Regions from separate parts of the Proteus sp. fly-1089 genome, predicted to be linked through region 1. Evidence: riboswitches for the same ligand, from Rfam matches in the RefSeq annotation. Region 1 holds a riboswitch; each other region holds the start of a gene.

Region 1 (5,071 bases):
AAACGCGCTTTTGACATAGCATTATCACGGATTTGAGCACCAGGATGCCCTTTGGCTAAATCGGCAGCATGAGCCGCAATTTTATAAGTAATTAAGCCTTGTTTTACATCGTCTTTATTTGGTAAGCCTAGGTGTTCTTTCGGGGTGACATAACAGAGCATAGCACAACCAAACCAGCCAATCATTGCTGCACCAATACCTGAAGTAAAATGATCGTAACCCGGTGCAATATCTGTTGTGAGAGGGCCTAATGTATAAAAGGGAGCTTCATGACAATGCTCTAGCTCTTCTGTCATATTGCGACGTATCATCTGCATTGGAACGTGACCGGGGCCTTCAATCATGACTTGCACGTCATATTCCCATGCGATTTTTGTTAGTTCACCTAAAGTATGTAACTCAGCAAATTGTGCTTCATCGTTTGCATCTTGGATAGAGCCAGGTCTTAGCCCATCGCCCAATGAAAGGGAAACATCATAAGCGGTACAAATTTCGCAGATTTCACGGAAATGTTCGTAGAGGAAATTTTCTTTGTGATGTGATAAACACCATTTCGCCATTATCGAACCACCACGAGAGACAATACCCGTTAGGCGTTTTGCGGTCATCGGAACATAACGTAACAATACACCTGCATGAATAGTAAAGTAATCAACACCTTGCTCTGCTTGCTCAAGTAAAGTATCGCGGAACATTTCCCAAGTGAGATCTTCTGCAATACCGTTAACTTTCTCAAGTGCTTGATAGATTGGAACTGTGCCGATAGGAACAGGGCTATTGCGAATGATCCACTCACGCGTTTCATGAATGTAACGGCCTGTTGAGAGATCCATTACGGTATCTGCCCCCCAACGTGTAGACCAAATTAGCTTTTCAACTTCTTCTTCAATTGAAGACGTTACAGAAGAATTTCCGATATTGGCATTCACTTTCACTAAGAAATTACGACCAATAATCATCGGCTCTGATTCTGGGTGGTTAATATTGGCGGGAATAATGGCTCGACCAGCTGCAACTTCTTGGCGTACAAATTCAGGAGTAATATTGTCAGGGAGATGAGCACCAAAGCTAAAGCCTGCATGTTGTTGGCGTAATACTTTGCTTCGAATACGTTCACGGCCCATATTTTCACGAATAGCAATAAACTCCATTTCAGGTGTGATAATACCTTTTCGAGCATAATGCAATTGCGTCACACTTTTACTCTTTAGGGCTTTTTTAGGGTTGGGTTTTAACGGAAAACGTAGATGCTCTAATCCGGCATCAGAAAGGCGTTGTTGTGTGAAATCAGAGCTTAAGAGTGAAAGTGCTTCAGTATCATTACGCTCATCAATCCATGATTGGCGAATTTTTTTTAATCCAAGATTAACGTCGAGTTGAGAAGCTGGATCGCCATAAGGGCCAGAAGTGTCATATACCGGAACAGGTTCATTATCTTCAAAAATAGGGTTTTCTTTTGATCCACCTATTAATGTTTTATCAAGCTGGATCTCACGCATTGGTACTTGAATATTGGTACGAGAGCCTTCAAGGTAAATACGTTTTGAATTGGGAAAGCTAACTCCTTGAATAGTACTAATAAACTCCTGAGCAGCATCTCGCTGTGCTTTTCTTGGACGCTGTTTATTGGCGGTTGGCGTAATATCTTTAATAGATAAAGTTTGATTTTTGGACATAGCATTTCCTAATAAATATCATGCAGGCTGTAGCCTGTTGGGTGAATATTGAGAAAAATGCTTGTCTGGAGGTCGCAGGGAGTATCGACAGATAGGCGTATAAAAAACATACGGGATGAAGCTATCAAAAGGTCGAATCACTCTTGTTCCCTTCGCGGGTATTAACCCGATCAGGTTCCGCGGATCCCGAATTAACGGTCTCAGCCTGTGTTTATAATAGCCTTATAAACACTAGGCACTCCGACAAGAAGAAGTCCAGTATATGAAAGATTTTGAAAACTACAAGTCCGACATGGGTTATTTATTTAAATCCCAATGTTGCTGTTTCCAGTTTTTCATTTGTGAAATTTGAGCTAATTGTTGATCTGGATTGATAACTGTGACGTTATCAGCTTGATAACACAATGGGAGGTCATTAATAGAGTCAGTGTAGAAATAAATATAAGTATTATTAATATTATTAGCTTCTTTCCACCGATTTAGATGATCAACCTTTCCTTCTCGAAATGTAGGTATACCTTCAATATATCCAGTGTAATAATTATCTTTAATTTGCATATCAATGCCCATTGAAATATCTGCATTGAGTTGTTTTGCGATAGCATGAACGAGAAAAGACATTGTTGCTGAAATAATTATAACAGGAATATTTTGCTGTCGATATTGTGTAATTATTGACATTCCTTCAGGGTAAAGTAATGGCTGAATTTTTGTTTTAGTAAAGTCATTAACCCAATGATTTATTTTGTTTATATTATGATGTTTAAAGTAAGATAAATGTTGATAAAGATATTGATTTATATCCAGATTTTCAGCGTAATAATCAGCAATCATCTGTTCATCTAGTTTTAGGAAATGAGGATCGGTGACTATTTTTTTATCCCATAAATAACGTGTCCATAAACGACTAGAATCATCTGCTAAAAGCGTTTCATCTAAATCAAAAATCGCAATTTTATTTTTGGTTTTATCTGTCATTTTAGCATTCCTTTATTATAAGTAAAACTTATGAAAATCCTTTTTGAATGTTAATAAATTAGAGAGAATAATCATAATACATTGAGTGGGTCTTACTAAAGAGAGTATCCTTAATTCTATATCATTATTTTGGATAGATTTATCATTATGCATTTATATACGTTAGCGGGATCAGAGAAAGGCTGGTGGACAGTCAGCCTTGGTGGGCGAGTGTGGTTACCTAAAGGTGAACTCCCTTTTGGTTTTGCAAAGGATTGGGATTTAGTTGGTCAACAGGCCAAAATTGTTGGTGAGTGGCAGGGTGAAACTGTTTGGCTTATTCATGGAAAAATGGATAACGACATGTGTTCGCCGAGGCTTATCGCCTCACAAGATGAGAATTTATTTAAACTCGTGGGTCGCGGTGTTCAGTTAGCAGAGTTTTATCGTTCTCATCGTTTTTGTGGTTATTGTGGTTCTAAAATGCGCCATAGTGAGAGCGAATGGGCTTGTTTATGCGATAACTGCCATGAACGCTATTACCCACAAATTGCCCCTTGTATTATTGTAGGTATTCGGCATGAAGATAAGATTTTACTCGCACATCATGTTAGGCATAAACATTCCCCTCTTTATACTGTGCTCGCTGGTTTTGTGGAGGTTGGTGAAACCTTAGAAGAAGCCGTCGCTCGCGAAGTGTTTGAAGAAAGCAATATTCGTATTCGTAATATTCGTTACGTATCATCTCAACCTTGGCCATTCCCTCATTCTTTAATGATGGGTTTTTTGGCTGATTATGATGGAGGAGAGTTGCGCCATGATCCTTCAGAATTAACCAGTGCGGCTTGGTATCGTTACGATCAGCTACCACAGATCCCACCTCCAGATACTATTGCGCGACGCTTGATAGAAGATACGATAGCGAATATTAGACAAGATAAAGAAAAGAACTAAATAAAGGCGTTGTCAGCCAACAGTTATTTTTCCAGCATGTTACAATGCATGCTATTTTGCGGCCCTATTACTGTTAATGGAGTTAGTCATGAGTGAGTTGAAAAACGACCGCTATTTACGTGCGCTGTTGCGCCAACCTGTTGATGTCACCCCAGTTTGGATGATGCGTCAGGCAGGCAGATATCTTCCTGAATATAAGGAAACACGGGCACAGGCGGGGGATTTCATCTCATTGTGCAAAAATACAGAATTGGCATGCGAAGTGACATTACAGCCTTTAAGACGCTTCCCTTTAGATGCCGCTATTTTATTTTCTGATATTTTAACTATTCCTGATGCAATGGGACTAGGCCTTTACTTTGAAACTGGTGAAGGACCTCGTTTTAAGTCCCCAATAACTAGCCTTACCGATATTCAAAAGCTACCAATTCCTGATCCTGAAGACGAACTTGGCTATGTAATGAATGCAGTACGTGCGATTCGTCGTGCATTGCAAGGCAGTGTGCCATTAATCGGTTTTTCGGGAAGTCCTTGGACGTTAGCAACCTATATGGTAGAAGGTGGAAGTAGTAAGGCCTTCACAAAAATAAAAAAAATGATGTATGCAGAGCCTCAAGCACTACATCTATTACTGGATAAACTCGCAGATAGCGTTATCCTTTATCTGAATGCTCAAATTAAAGCGGGTGCACAATCTATCATGATCTTTGATACATGGGGTGGTGTACTAACAGGGCGTGATTACCAACTTTTTTCATTACACTACATGCATAAGATTGTTGATGGTCTTATTCGCGAATACGATGGAAGAAAAGTTCCTGTAACCTTATTTACCAAAGGTGGCGGTCGTTGGTTAGAAGCAATGGCAGCAACAGGTTGTGATGCATTAGGATTAGATTGGACGATAGATATCGAAGATGCACGTCGTCGAGTAGGGGATAAAGTCGCCTTACAAGGTAATATGGATCCTTCTATGCTGTATGCGCCGCCAGCCAGAATAGAGCAAGAGGTCGAAACTATTCTTGCTGGGTTTGGTAAAGGTAACGGTCATGTTTTTAATCTTGGGCACGGTATTCATCAAGATGTTCCACCAGAGCATGCTGGTGCATTTATTGATGCGGTTCACCGTTTATCGAAGCCTTATCATCAGGATAATGATTAATACCTCACAATTGCGTCAGGAGCAGACAGAAAAAGCTCAACAAATTATTTTGACAGACCAATTTACAATGCCTACTTATATTGCTGGCGCTGATGTTGGTTTTGAAGATGGTGGCGCAGTTACTCGCGCCGCCATCGTGATAATGCATTACCCTTCTTTTGAAATTCTTGAATACCAAATCGCGCGAATACCTACAAATCTTCCTTACATCCCAGGTTTACTTTCATTTAGAGAGTGCCCAGCATTACTGTCTGCTTGGCAATTAATCAAACAGAAACCTTCTCTTATTTTTGTCGATGGGCAAGGTATTGCTCATCCTAGA
Region 2 (5,071 bases), on a different contig from region 1:
TTCCCTACTTCACTTAATTAATAATTTCTGTGTTTGCTCTTTATAGCCAACACAGAAAAGGCTTATACAAAGGCATGTCAAATACCTCCGCGAATTAATCCACCTAATCCTTGTTTTTCCATAAACTCAGAAGACAATTTTTTGATTTCTGTTGCTGTTTCAGCTTGCAACACTTGTTGCATAAAAGGCTGTAGCACCACAGGATCAAGATGGCGTAATAAGTATTTTACCCTAGGTAAACTACGTCCACTCATGCTTAACTGCCTAAAACCAAGCCCTATTAACAGCAATGCCCCGATAGGTGTTCCTGCCATTTCGCCACAAACACTGATTGGTAACTGGTAATATTGACATTGTGTCGCAATCAAATTCAGTGAACGCAATAATGCAGGATGCAAATTATCATAGAGTGATGCGACATGGGTATTATTACGATCGACTGCAAGCAAGTATTGAGTTAAATCGTTTGTTCCAACAGAAATAAAATCAACCCGATTAGCTAATTGTGACAACATAAATACCAACGAGGGAACTTCAAGCATAATACCTAACGGTGGTGGAGCACATTCACATTTTAACTCTCGACTCACTTCATCACATGCACGTAATAGCAATGTTCTCGCTTCGTCAATTTCATCAATACTTGTCACCATCGGCAACAATATTTTCAAATTTTTAAATTCGAGGTTTGCTTTTAGCATAGCACGAAGCTGAATAAGGAAAATTTCAGGTTGATCGAGTAATATTCTTACTCCTCGCCAACCCAAGCAAGGATTTTCCTCATTAATGGGCATATAAGGAAGTTGTTTATCGGCACCCACATCTAATGCACGTAACACAACGGGTTTATCGGGGAAAAAAGAGAGTATTTCACGGTAGCGGTTTTTTTGTTCATCTTCTGATGGGAAACCGCTTTGTAGCATAAAAGGAATTTCTGTCCGATATAAACCAACACCGTCTATTCCCATGCTAATACGTTGCTCGTATTTAATATTTAATCCTGCATTCAATTGAACGCTAACCGATTCACCATTTTTGAGAACAGCTTGCTGCTCTAGTTGTTCTTCTGCAATCTGACTTAATACGCTCTCTTCATCAATAATCTGTTTATATTCTTGGGCTATAAAAGGCTCTGGTTCAATAAATATCTCGCCACGATAACCATCAAGAATAAGCATGCGATTATGTAAAAGCTCAGGTTGAATATCCGCACCCATAATCGCAGGAATTCCCATTGCTCTAACAAGGATCGCAGAATGTGAGTGTGTTGCACCATCTCGCACAATCACACCTGCAAGTTGTTGTTCAGGTAATTCAGCCAATAAACTTGCGCTTAATTCATCTGCCACCAAAATAAAGCGCTCAGGCCAAATATTGGTTGAACTTACCTCATCATCTAAATGAAATAATAAACGCCGTCCTAATGCTTTTAGATCAGAGGCTCTTTCTCGCATGTAGCCATCTTTCAAGCTAGAAAATTGTGCCGAAACTTTCTCAACAACCACTTTTACAGCCCATTCTGCGACATATCCTTGAGTGATAATCGCTGTCATTTTGTGTTTAAGTTGGGGATCATTAAGTAAATGCGAGTAGAGATCAAAAATGGCAGCACTCTCTTTTTGTGCATTCGCCATAAAACGCTTACTAAAACGGCGACATTCTGCTGTAGCATCTTCTAAAGCCATGGTAAGTCGATTGAGTTCTGCTTTTATATCCAGAGCACTGGCTTTAAATACATTCTCAAGGATAGGTTGCGAGACTTCTTGCCAGCCATACGCCATAACCACGCCCGTAGAAATGGATAATGCTTTAATGCGACTTTGACGATATTGTCCAAAAAGTCCTTTCGTTTGTACTTGCGATAACGTTGCACCTAATTGTGTTGCTAGCGTCACCATAAAAGACTCCTCGCTCTCGTTAAATAAGCGACGCTCTTTTTGTTGAACAACTAAAACACCAAGAAGTTGACGACGATAAACAATAGGCACACCAAGGAAAGCGCGCAGATCGTCTTCTTTTACTTGAGGAAGGTATTTAAAACTAGGGTGCTCACGAATATCCGCAAGATTGATAAGCTCAGAAAGGCGTCCAACTTCACCAACAACGCCTTCATCAAAAGAGAGGCTAACAGCTCGTCCTCTGGGTTTTTTAAGCCCTTTTGTGGCCATTAGATAAAAACAACTACGTTGCTTATCAGCAAGATAAATAGAACACACATCCGTGTGCATTGCCTGACACGTTTCCTTGACTAAGAGTTCAAGCGCTTCTGGAAGTCCTGCTGCCATAGCCACTTTTTCTACAATTTCTCGCAAACGTGTCAGCATAGTGTTATCTAATACCTTTTACGCCGATATCCATACGATGGACGAGGTAAAGACACTTGTTCTTGCAATGGCATGACTACTGGTGCGAACTCTTTCATTACACGACGATAAACATCACGCTTAAAAGAGACGACTTGTCGAACAGGATACCAGTAACTCACCCAACGCCAGCCATCAAATTCTGGCGTTTTGCTTTGTTGAACGTTAATGTCCTTATCATTACTTGTTAACTGCAAAAGGAACCAACGCTGTTTTTGTCCAATACAAACAGGTTTTGTATCCCAACGCACCAAACGTTTCGGTAACTTGTAACGTAACCAGTTACGTGTGGAGGCAAGAATTTTAACATCCTTGCGACTTAACCCAACTTCTTCGAACAACTCTCGGTACATTGCCTGCTCTGGCGATTCTCCAGGATTAATTCCCCCTTGAGGAAACTGCCATGAATGTTGCCCATAGCGACGAGCCCAAAGCACTTGCCCTTGCCGATTACAAATTACAATCCCTACATTCGGGCGGTAGCCATCATCATCGATCACTAGACTACCTCAATAACCAAATTTGAAAGATAACTCATTGTTTCATACTACCCACAAACGGTAAACCTCTATCAACAGACTTTGCACAACGTGTGTATTTATCTACAATGGGAAAGTCTCAACGGGGTGCCTTGTTAGGCTGAGAAAAACCCGTGGAACCTGATCCAGCTAATACTGGCGTAGGGATTTGAGTCAGGATAATGCAATATTTCATGATTTGCGGTCCTCACTCCTCAGATCCTACCTGACTTTTTACTGAGGAACTAAACGTGTTAACTAAATCGCTTCGTTTTACTTTCCTACTGGGTGCACTGGGTGTAATAAGTGCTTTTTCAACACAAGCCCAAGCACAAAAACCGACACTAACTGTTTATACCTATGACTCATTTACCGCAGATTGGGGCCCAGGACCTGCCATTAAAAAAGCATTTGAGCAACAGTGTGATTGTGAATTAAAGCTTGTTGCCCTTTCTGATGGTGTTTCTTTGCTTAATCGATTACGTATGGAAGGTAGCAAAAGTAAAGCTGACATTATTTTAGGTTTAGATAACAATCTGATACACGCGGCTAAAGAAACCGGGCTTTTTGCGCCAAGTAATATCGATACATCAAAACTCGCCTTACCTGAAAAATGGACTGACGATACCTTTGTGCCTTATGATTACGGCTACTTTGCGTTTATTTATGATAAAAACCGTATTGCTAACCCGCCCAAAAGTATGGATGAGCTACTAAATAGCCAAGAAAAGTGGAAAATACTGTATCAAGACCCTCGTACCAGCACACCAGGCTTAGGCTTAATGCTATGGATGCAATCACTTTATCCTGAAAATACCGCCTCTCAATGGAAGAAGTTATCTGAGAAAACCCTTACTGTAACAAAAGGTTGGAGTGAGTCTTATGGCTTATTCTTAAAGGGTGAAGGTGATTTTGTGCTAAGTTATACTTCATCTCCGGGTTATCACATTTTAGCGGATAAAAAAGATAACTATGCGGCAGCTATTTTCTCTGACGGACACTATTTACAAGTCGAGGTTGCTGCAAAACTCAAATCGAGTAAACAACCTGAATTAGCTCAGCAATTTATGCAATTTATGCTAACCCCAGCTTTCCAAGAAACTATTCCCACCACCAATTGGATGTACCCCGTAATAGATATGCCGTTACCCGATGTCTATTCTGTGATGCCTAAACCAGAAAAATCATTGCAATTTGATGCAGATGTTGTCGCTAAAGAGCGTCAAACATGGACGCGTAATTGGCAATCTGCGGTTAGTCGCTAATGGGAAGATGGCTTATCCCGGGGCTATGTGCCTCGGGTTTACTGCTTATTGTGGCTTTATTGTCATTTGGTGCATTATGGTTTAATGCGCCAAGTGGTGAATTATCCTCTATTTTTGCTGATGACTATTTATGGCATGTCGTGCGCTTTGCTTTCTGGCAAGCCTTTTTATCTGCCTTATTTTCAATATTACCTGCCATTTGGCTCGCTAAAGCACTTTATCGACGCCAATTTAAAGGTAGAACACTTTTCTTACGTTTATGTGCCATGAGCCTTGTGTTACCCGTTTTAGTGGCACTTTTTGGTATTTTAACTGTTTATGGAAGAGTCGGTTGGATTGCTCAAATTTGTGAATGGCTGGGGATTAATTACCAATTTACCCCTTATGGTTTACAAGGCATTTTATTGGCACATGTTTTTTTCAATATGCCATTAGCAACCCGAATGCTATTACAAGCTCTCGAAAGTATCTCGCCAGAACAACGCCAATTAGCCTCACAATTAGGCATGAATGGCTGGCAACGTTTTCGCTTTCTAGAATTTCCCTATTTATGGCGACAAATACTTCCCACAGCGTCACTGATTTTTATGCTCTGCTTTGCAAGCTTCGCCACTGTACTAGCGTTAGGTGGAGGCCCAGCGGCAACAACCGTTGAGCTAGCAATTTATCAAGCATTAAGTTATGACTACGATTTGCATAGAGCGGCTCTTTTAGCCCTTATTCAGCTTTTTTGCTGTTTAGGTTTGGTGCTAATTAGTCAAAAACTTAAAGGAACACTCTTTGTCGGAGATAGTCAAAAACAGCATTGGCGTGATCCCAATGATCCCCTCTTTAGCAAAATAACTGATACTCTAATTATTACGCTCGCGATCCTTTTTTTAGTGCCCCCTATTTTAGCGGTGATAACAGATGGTCTTAACAGCGA
Region 3 (5,071 bases), on a different contig from region 1:
CACACAAAATTCCTTTTCTTGTGAAATTAAACCACAATGAAACCTTAAGCTACCCAGCGCAATATGACCAAACTCTGTATGCCAGTGTAGAACAAGCGTTTGAAATGGGTGCTGTTGCAGTGGGTGCGACCATTTACTTTGGTTCACAAGAAAGCCGTCGCCAAATTGAAGAAATTTCAATGGCCTTTGAACGTGCTCATGAATTGGGTATGGTCACTGTATTATGGGCTTATTTACGCAACCCAGCGTTCAAAAAAGATGGTGTAGATTACCATGCAAGTGCAGATTTAACGGGGCAGGCAAACCATTTAGCGGCGACTATTGGTGCTGATATCGTTAAACAAAAAATGGCTGAAAATAACGGTGGCTTTAAAGCGATTGGTTTTGGTCATACTGATGAGCGCGTTTACACGAAACTCACGACTGAAAACCCAATTGATTTAGTTCGCTACCAATTAGCAAACTGCTATATGGGGCGCGCAGGATTAATTAACTCTGGTGGGGCTTCTGGTAATAATGACCTTGAAGATGCGGTCCGCACCGCTGTTATTAATAAACGTGCTGGTGGTATGGGATTGATCTTAGGTCGTAAAGCGTTCAAAAAATCAATGAAAGATGGCGTTGCCCTGATTAATGCAGTACAAGATGTTTATTTGGATAAATCTGTCACTATTGCTTAATTGCTTAACTGATAGATTTGACGATAAAGCCCCTTTTATTGAGGGGCTTTTAGTATCACCACCAGCGATGAAAATGGTGCACTGGGCCAAAACCTTGCCCAACCTCTAAACTATCCGCATGTTCTAGCGCTTGTTGTAAATAGGCTTTTGCTTGCTCAACACAAGTTTGCCAATTAGAGACTTGAGGACGAATAGCGGCTAAAGCGGCTGAAAGCGTGCATCCTGTACCGTGGGTATTTTTCGTATTAACGCGTTTTGAGGTAAATCGCCACTCGCCATCTTGAGTAAATAACCAATCAGGGCTTTCATCTTCTGTTAAATGCCCTCCTTTCATTAACACGGCTTTGCATCCTTGCTTTAGCAATGCATAACCTTGTTGCTTCATCGTTATTTCATCTTGAGCGACTTCACAACCTAGCAGTGCAGCTGCTTCGGGTAAATTAGGAGTGATCAAATCTACCAACGGTAAAAGCTGACGGATCATTTTATTAACCGCATCAGGCTGTAATAGAGGATCGCCACTTTTTGCAATCATAACCGTATCAAGTACAACAAAAGGAATGGCATATTGTTGAAGCTTGTCGCAAACCACATCAATAATTGAGGCATTAGAGAGCATGCCAATTTTGGCACTATCAATTCGAACATCAGACAAGACAGCATCTAATTGAGCTGCAACAAAATCAGGGGATAAATCATAGACACTACGGACACCACAGGTATTTTGGGCAACCAGTGCCGTCATTACGGTTGTGCCATATACACCCAGTGCGGAAAATGTTTTCAGATCGGCCTGAATACCTGCACCACCACTAGGATCGGTGCCTGCGATAGACAATGCATTGAATCTCACTGATTAACTCCTCCTTTCACCAGTTACAGAAAAGTCGGGCTCTGTTAATCAGCAGAGTTACCTTGACTTCCCTACGCTGGCATTATCCAGATCAGGTTATACGGGTTCATCTCAGCCATAAGGCGCCCCGAGCCAAAGCCTGTAAATTCAGGCGATAAGGAGTATCGCATGCTCAAGATAAAGATGCTAGTTTGATAGCTCATCTCGAGCTATAGATTCTCTATTGTTGAGATTTGTGATTCAGTAAGATAAATCAGCTAAGGTTGTATATAATAAATACTAAGCCGATGGCTTCTATTGCATTACACATCAATTTAAGGAATATATTTCAGATATATTTAAATAATAAGAATAAAATAAATTATTTTGTTCATTTTAACGACAATCGATATATTATCTGCTAGATGAGGTATTTATAATGCATTTTTGGACAATCACACAATGCGGAGGGGCTAAATGAAAAATGAACCATCGCAACAGAATAATGGACAATCAATGCCTTATCTTATTCCTGATGCAGATTTTAATGTAAAGTTGAAAATTCACTCTAGAAATATTGATCATACAAAAGAATTCCTTGAAAAAGGTGTGGAAGACTTTGTATTACCAGAATATAGCATCCCTAATGGGTATCGTTTTGTTAAATCTTTAAAACGCAATCAATATCGTTTAATTTCAACTACCAATGCACCTGAAACAGTTTATCTTGTAGAACTTATTTTTCGCAAAGACATTATATTTAGCAAAACAACATGTACCCAAGTTAAAGTATGGCGAACTGTTTCTGAAGAACATGATATTGCGACAAGATATCTCCCTAGACACTTCTTTAGTTATTTACTTAAAACATACAACATTGTTGTTTCTGATGAAGAGCAAACCGGTGCAGGTAAGCGTTTTTGGGAAACAATGATTGATTGGGCTTTTACTGCTCACCTTAATGTTTATATTTCAGATGGAACAGAAGAAAACCGCCTTCTAACAGTAGTGAAAGATACTGATGATCTTTATGAAAACTGGGACGCTTTCTGCTGGGGTAAGGATCGTGATACTCATACTCACCGGCTCCTTGTTATTAGCCAAGAAAAATTATCTCAATAAATGCTTTCTTCACGTTGAGAGTGTGTAAGCAACAATTCTTTAATTTGCACTCTCTCAACATAGGATTATCTGTATAAAAAACAAACTACACTCCTGTTGTTAACGCTTAAAACTAAACGTTTTATAAACCAACCTCTGTTTTTTTCTTTTTTTATTTAACTCTTCTTATTCGTTACTCTATTATCCGCTGGAAATTAATCTCTTTTTATAACCTAATGTTATTGATATTAAATTTATCTCAATATTTTCATTAAGTCATAAAAATAGCTATTTTATGGGATTTTGCTGTTGAAAATAACCAACCTAAAATTATTTCTCTTTAACCTTATTTATCAGCTATTTATTAGCAATCTAATAAAAACTTAATTTTAAATTAAAAACAATACGTTACCATTAAAAGATAACAATATTGAATGCCTCAAACAAACACATTCATAAATACAACAAACTTGTTTATTTTCTTTATAACCGATTCTTATCCCTTAAGATTTTAGTTAAGAAGTAAAGTTTCAGATACCTCTTATCTTAAATACTTGTCGATTAAATAACACTATTAGTAACGTTTATTTGTCATCACCAGAATCATAGCAATGCCGTACTCGGAGTTATATTATGTTTTCAACCTATTTTCACCCTAGCGTATTAGCAACTACGTTGTTTTCGCTTGCGTTAACAACAACTGCTTCCGCTTCTGAAAATAATTCAATCCCACATCAGATTATTACTACAGAAAATCATCAAACTACCAATAATGTATCTCAATCTAATAGCGAAGAGAGTTATTGGGGGAAATTCAAACGTAATATCAATCAAACTTGGGATAACGACCAATATAACTACTATTTACCTGTTTGGACTTGGCATAACCGTTTTACTTACGATAAAGAAAAAACGGATCGCTATAACGAAACCCCTTGGGGTTTTGGTATGGGGAAATATCGTTATGACAGTGATGGTGATTGGCATTCTCTTTATGCAATGGCATTTATGGACTCAAATAACCGTGTACAACCTATTATGGGCTATGGTTTTGAGAAAATGTGGTATCCCGGTGATAAAGACGGTTTCCGAATGGGCGCAGGATTTACACTAAGTATTACTGCTCGCCATGAATATAACTATATTCCTATGCCACTGCCTTTACCGTTAGTGTCTGTTGGTTATGGGCACCTTTCACTACAAGCAACGTATGTACCTGGTACTTATAACAATGGTAACGTGTTATTTGCTTGGTTACGTTGGCAGTAACTGCTTATTTTTGCCTATCAGAATAAGTGTGAACAATAAAAATATAGAGCATAAAAAAACGCATCATTGAGATGCGTTTTTTGTTCAATAAAGTAACTCAACCAATCTGTAGTAACTTAAATATCTTGACTTGCTTGAGCATTATCTGGCGTTTTCTTCATACGAGAAATCTTAAATCCAACCCACAAGAACGCAATCCAGAATGGCATTAAAATCACCGAAATATTCACTTGTGGCATAAATAAGATAATCACTAAAATCATGCATAAGAAAGCCAGGCAGATATAGTTACCATATGGATACCAAAGTGCTTTAAAGAAAGGCTCTACACCCTCTTTTGTTTTTGCAGCTCTGAATTTTAAATTCGCTAAACAGATCATAATCCAGTTAAGCACTAACGTAGTAACAACCAATGCCATTAATAGCTCTAACGCCTGATCAGGTAATAAGTAGTTAACTAAAATACCTAATGAAGTCGCAATTGCTGACAATAGTAACGACACTACCGGTACACCACGTTTATTAATACGAGAAAGTGCATGTGGCGCATTACCTTGTTTTGCCAAACCATAAAGCATACGACTATTAGAATAAACACCGCTGTTATAAACAGATAATGCAGCTGTTAATACCACAGCATTTAAAATATTTGCGATTAAGAAATTATCCAAATTATGGAAAATCAGTACAAATGGGCTTTCACCTTTCACTACTTGAGTCCAAGGATAAAGTGACAGTAGCACCAACAATGAACCGATATAGAAAATTAAAATACGATAAACAACTTGGTTAGTCGCTTTCGGGATGCTTACTTTTGGATTTTCAGCTTCAGCTGCCGTGATCCCCACTAGCTCAAGTCCACCAAAAGAGAACATGACAATTGCTAATGCCGACATAAAGCCCGTAAAACCATGAGGAAAGAAACCTAATTCCCATAAATTACTTACAGAAGCTTGAGGCCCACCATTGCCGCTTGCCAGCAAGTAGCTCCCGAATAAAATCATACCAACAATTGCTAATACTTTAATAATGGCAAACCAAAACTCGGTTTCACCATACATTTTAACGTTAATCAAATTGATTAAGTTGATTGCCACAAAGAAGATAGCAACGGAAACCCAAACAGGGATATCAGGCAACCAATAGTTAATGTATTTTCCTGCTGCAGTTAATTCTGCCATACCAACAA

What was found. Region 1 has a riboswitch for thiamine pyrophosphate ahead of thiC (phosphomethylpyrimidine synthase ThiC). Riboswitches for the same ligand answer to the same signal wherever they lie in the genome.
Region 2: linked by a shared signal. The riboswitch ahead of thiB (thiamine ABC transporter substrate binding subunit) and the one ahead of thiC (phosphomethylpyrimidine synthase ThiC) in region 1 are both predicted to bind thiamine pyrophosphate.
Region 3: linked by a shared signal. The riboswitch ahead of thiD (bifunctional hydroxymethylpyrimidine kinase/phosphomethylpyrimidine kinase) and the one ahead of thiC (phosphomethylpyrimidine synthase ThiC) in region 1 are both predicted to bind thiamine pyrophosphate.

What each region holds. Positions count from the first base shown of each region.
Region 1 is NZ_JBEETS010000011.1:19,166-24,236, forward strand. Features, by position in the region: gene thiC (phosphomethylpyrimidine synthase ThiC) at 1-1,676, opposite strand, end outside; TPP riboswitch at 1,807-1,929, opposite strand; gene ABN080_RS17760 (HAD family hydrolase) at 1,974-2,654, opposite strand; gene nudC (NAD(+) diphosphatase) at 2,802-3,587, shown strand; gene hemE (uroporphyrinogen decarboxylase) at 3,676-4,749, shown strand; gene nfi (deoxyribonuclease V) at 4,742-5,071, shown strand, end outside.
Region 2 is NZ_JBEETS010000009.1:98,842-103,912, reverse strand. Features, by position in the region: gene ptsP (phosphoenolpyruvate--protein phosphotransferase) at 78-2,324, opposite strand; gene rppH (RNA pyrophosphohydrolase) at 2,333-2,863, opposite strand; TPP riboswitch at 2,976-3,067, shown strand; gene thiB (thiamine ABC transporter substrate binding subunit) at 3,133-4,146, shown strand; gene thiP (thiamine/thiamine pyrophosphate ABC transporter permease ThiP) at 4,146-5,071, shown strand, end outside.
Region 3 is NZ_JBEETS010000001.1:1,130,866-1,135,936, forward strand. Features, by position in the region: gene fbaB (class I fructose-bisphosphate aldolase) at 1-680, shown strand, start outside; gene thiD (bifunctional hydroxymethylpyrimidine kinase/phosphomethylpyrimidine kinase) at 736-1,533, opposite strand; TPP riboswitch at 1,585-1,673, opposite strand; gene ABN080_RS05260 (hypothetical protein) at 1,990-2,634, shown strand; gene pagP (lipid IV(A) palmitoyltransferase PagP) at 3,247-3,882, shown strand; gene ABN080_RS05270 (amino acid permease) at 3,999-5,071, opposite strand, start outside.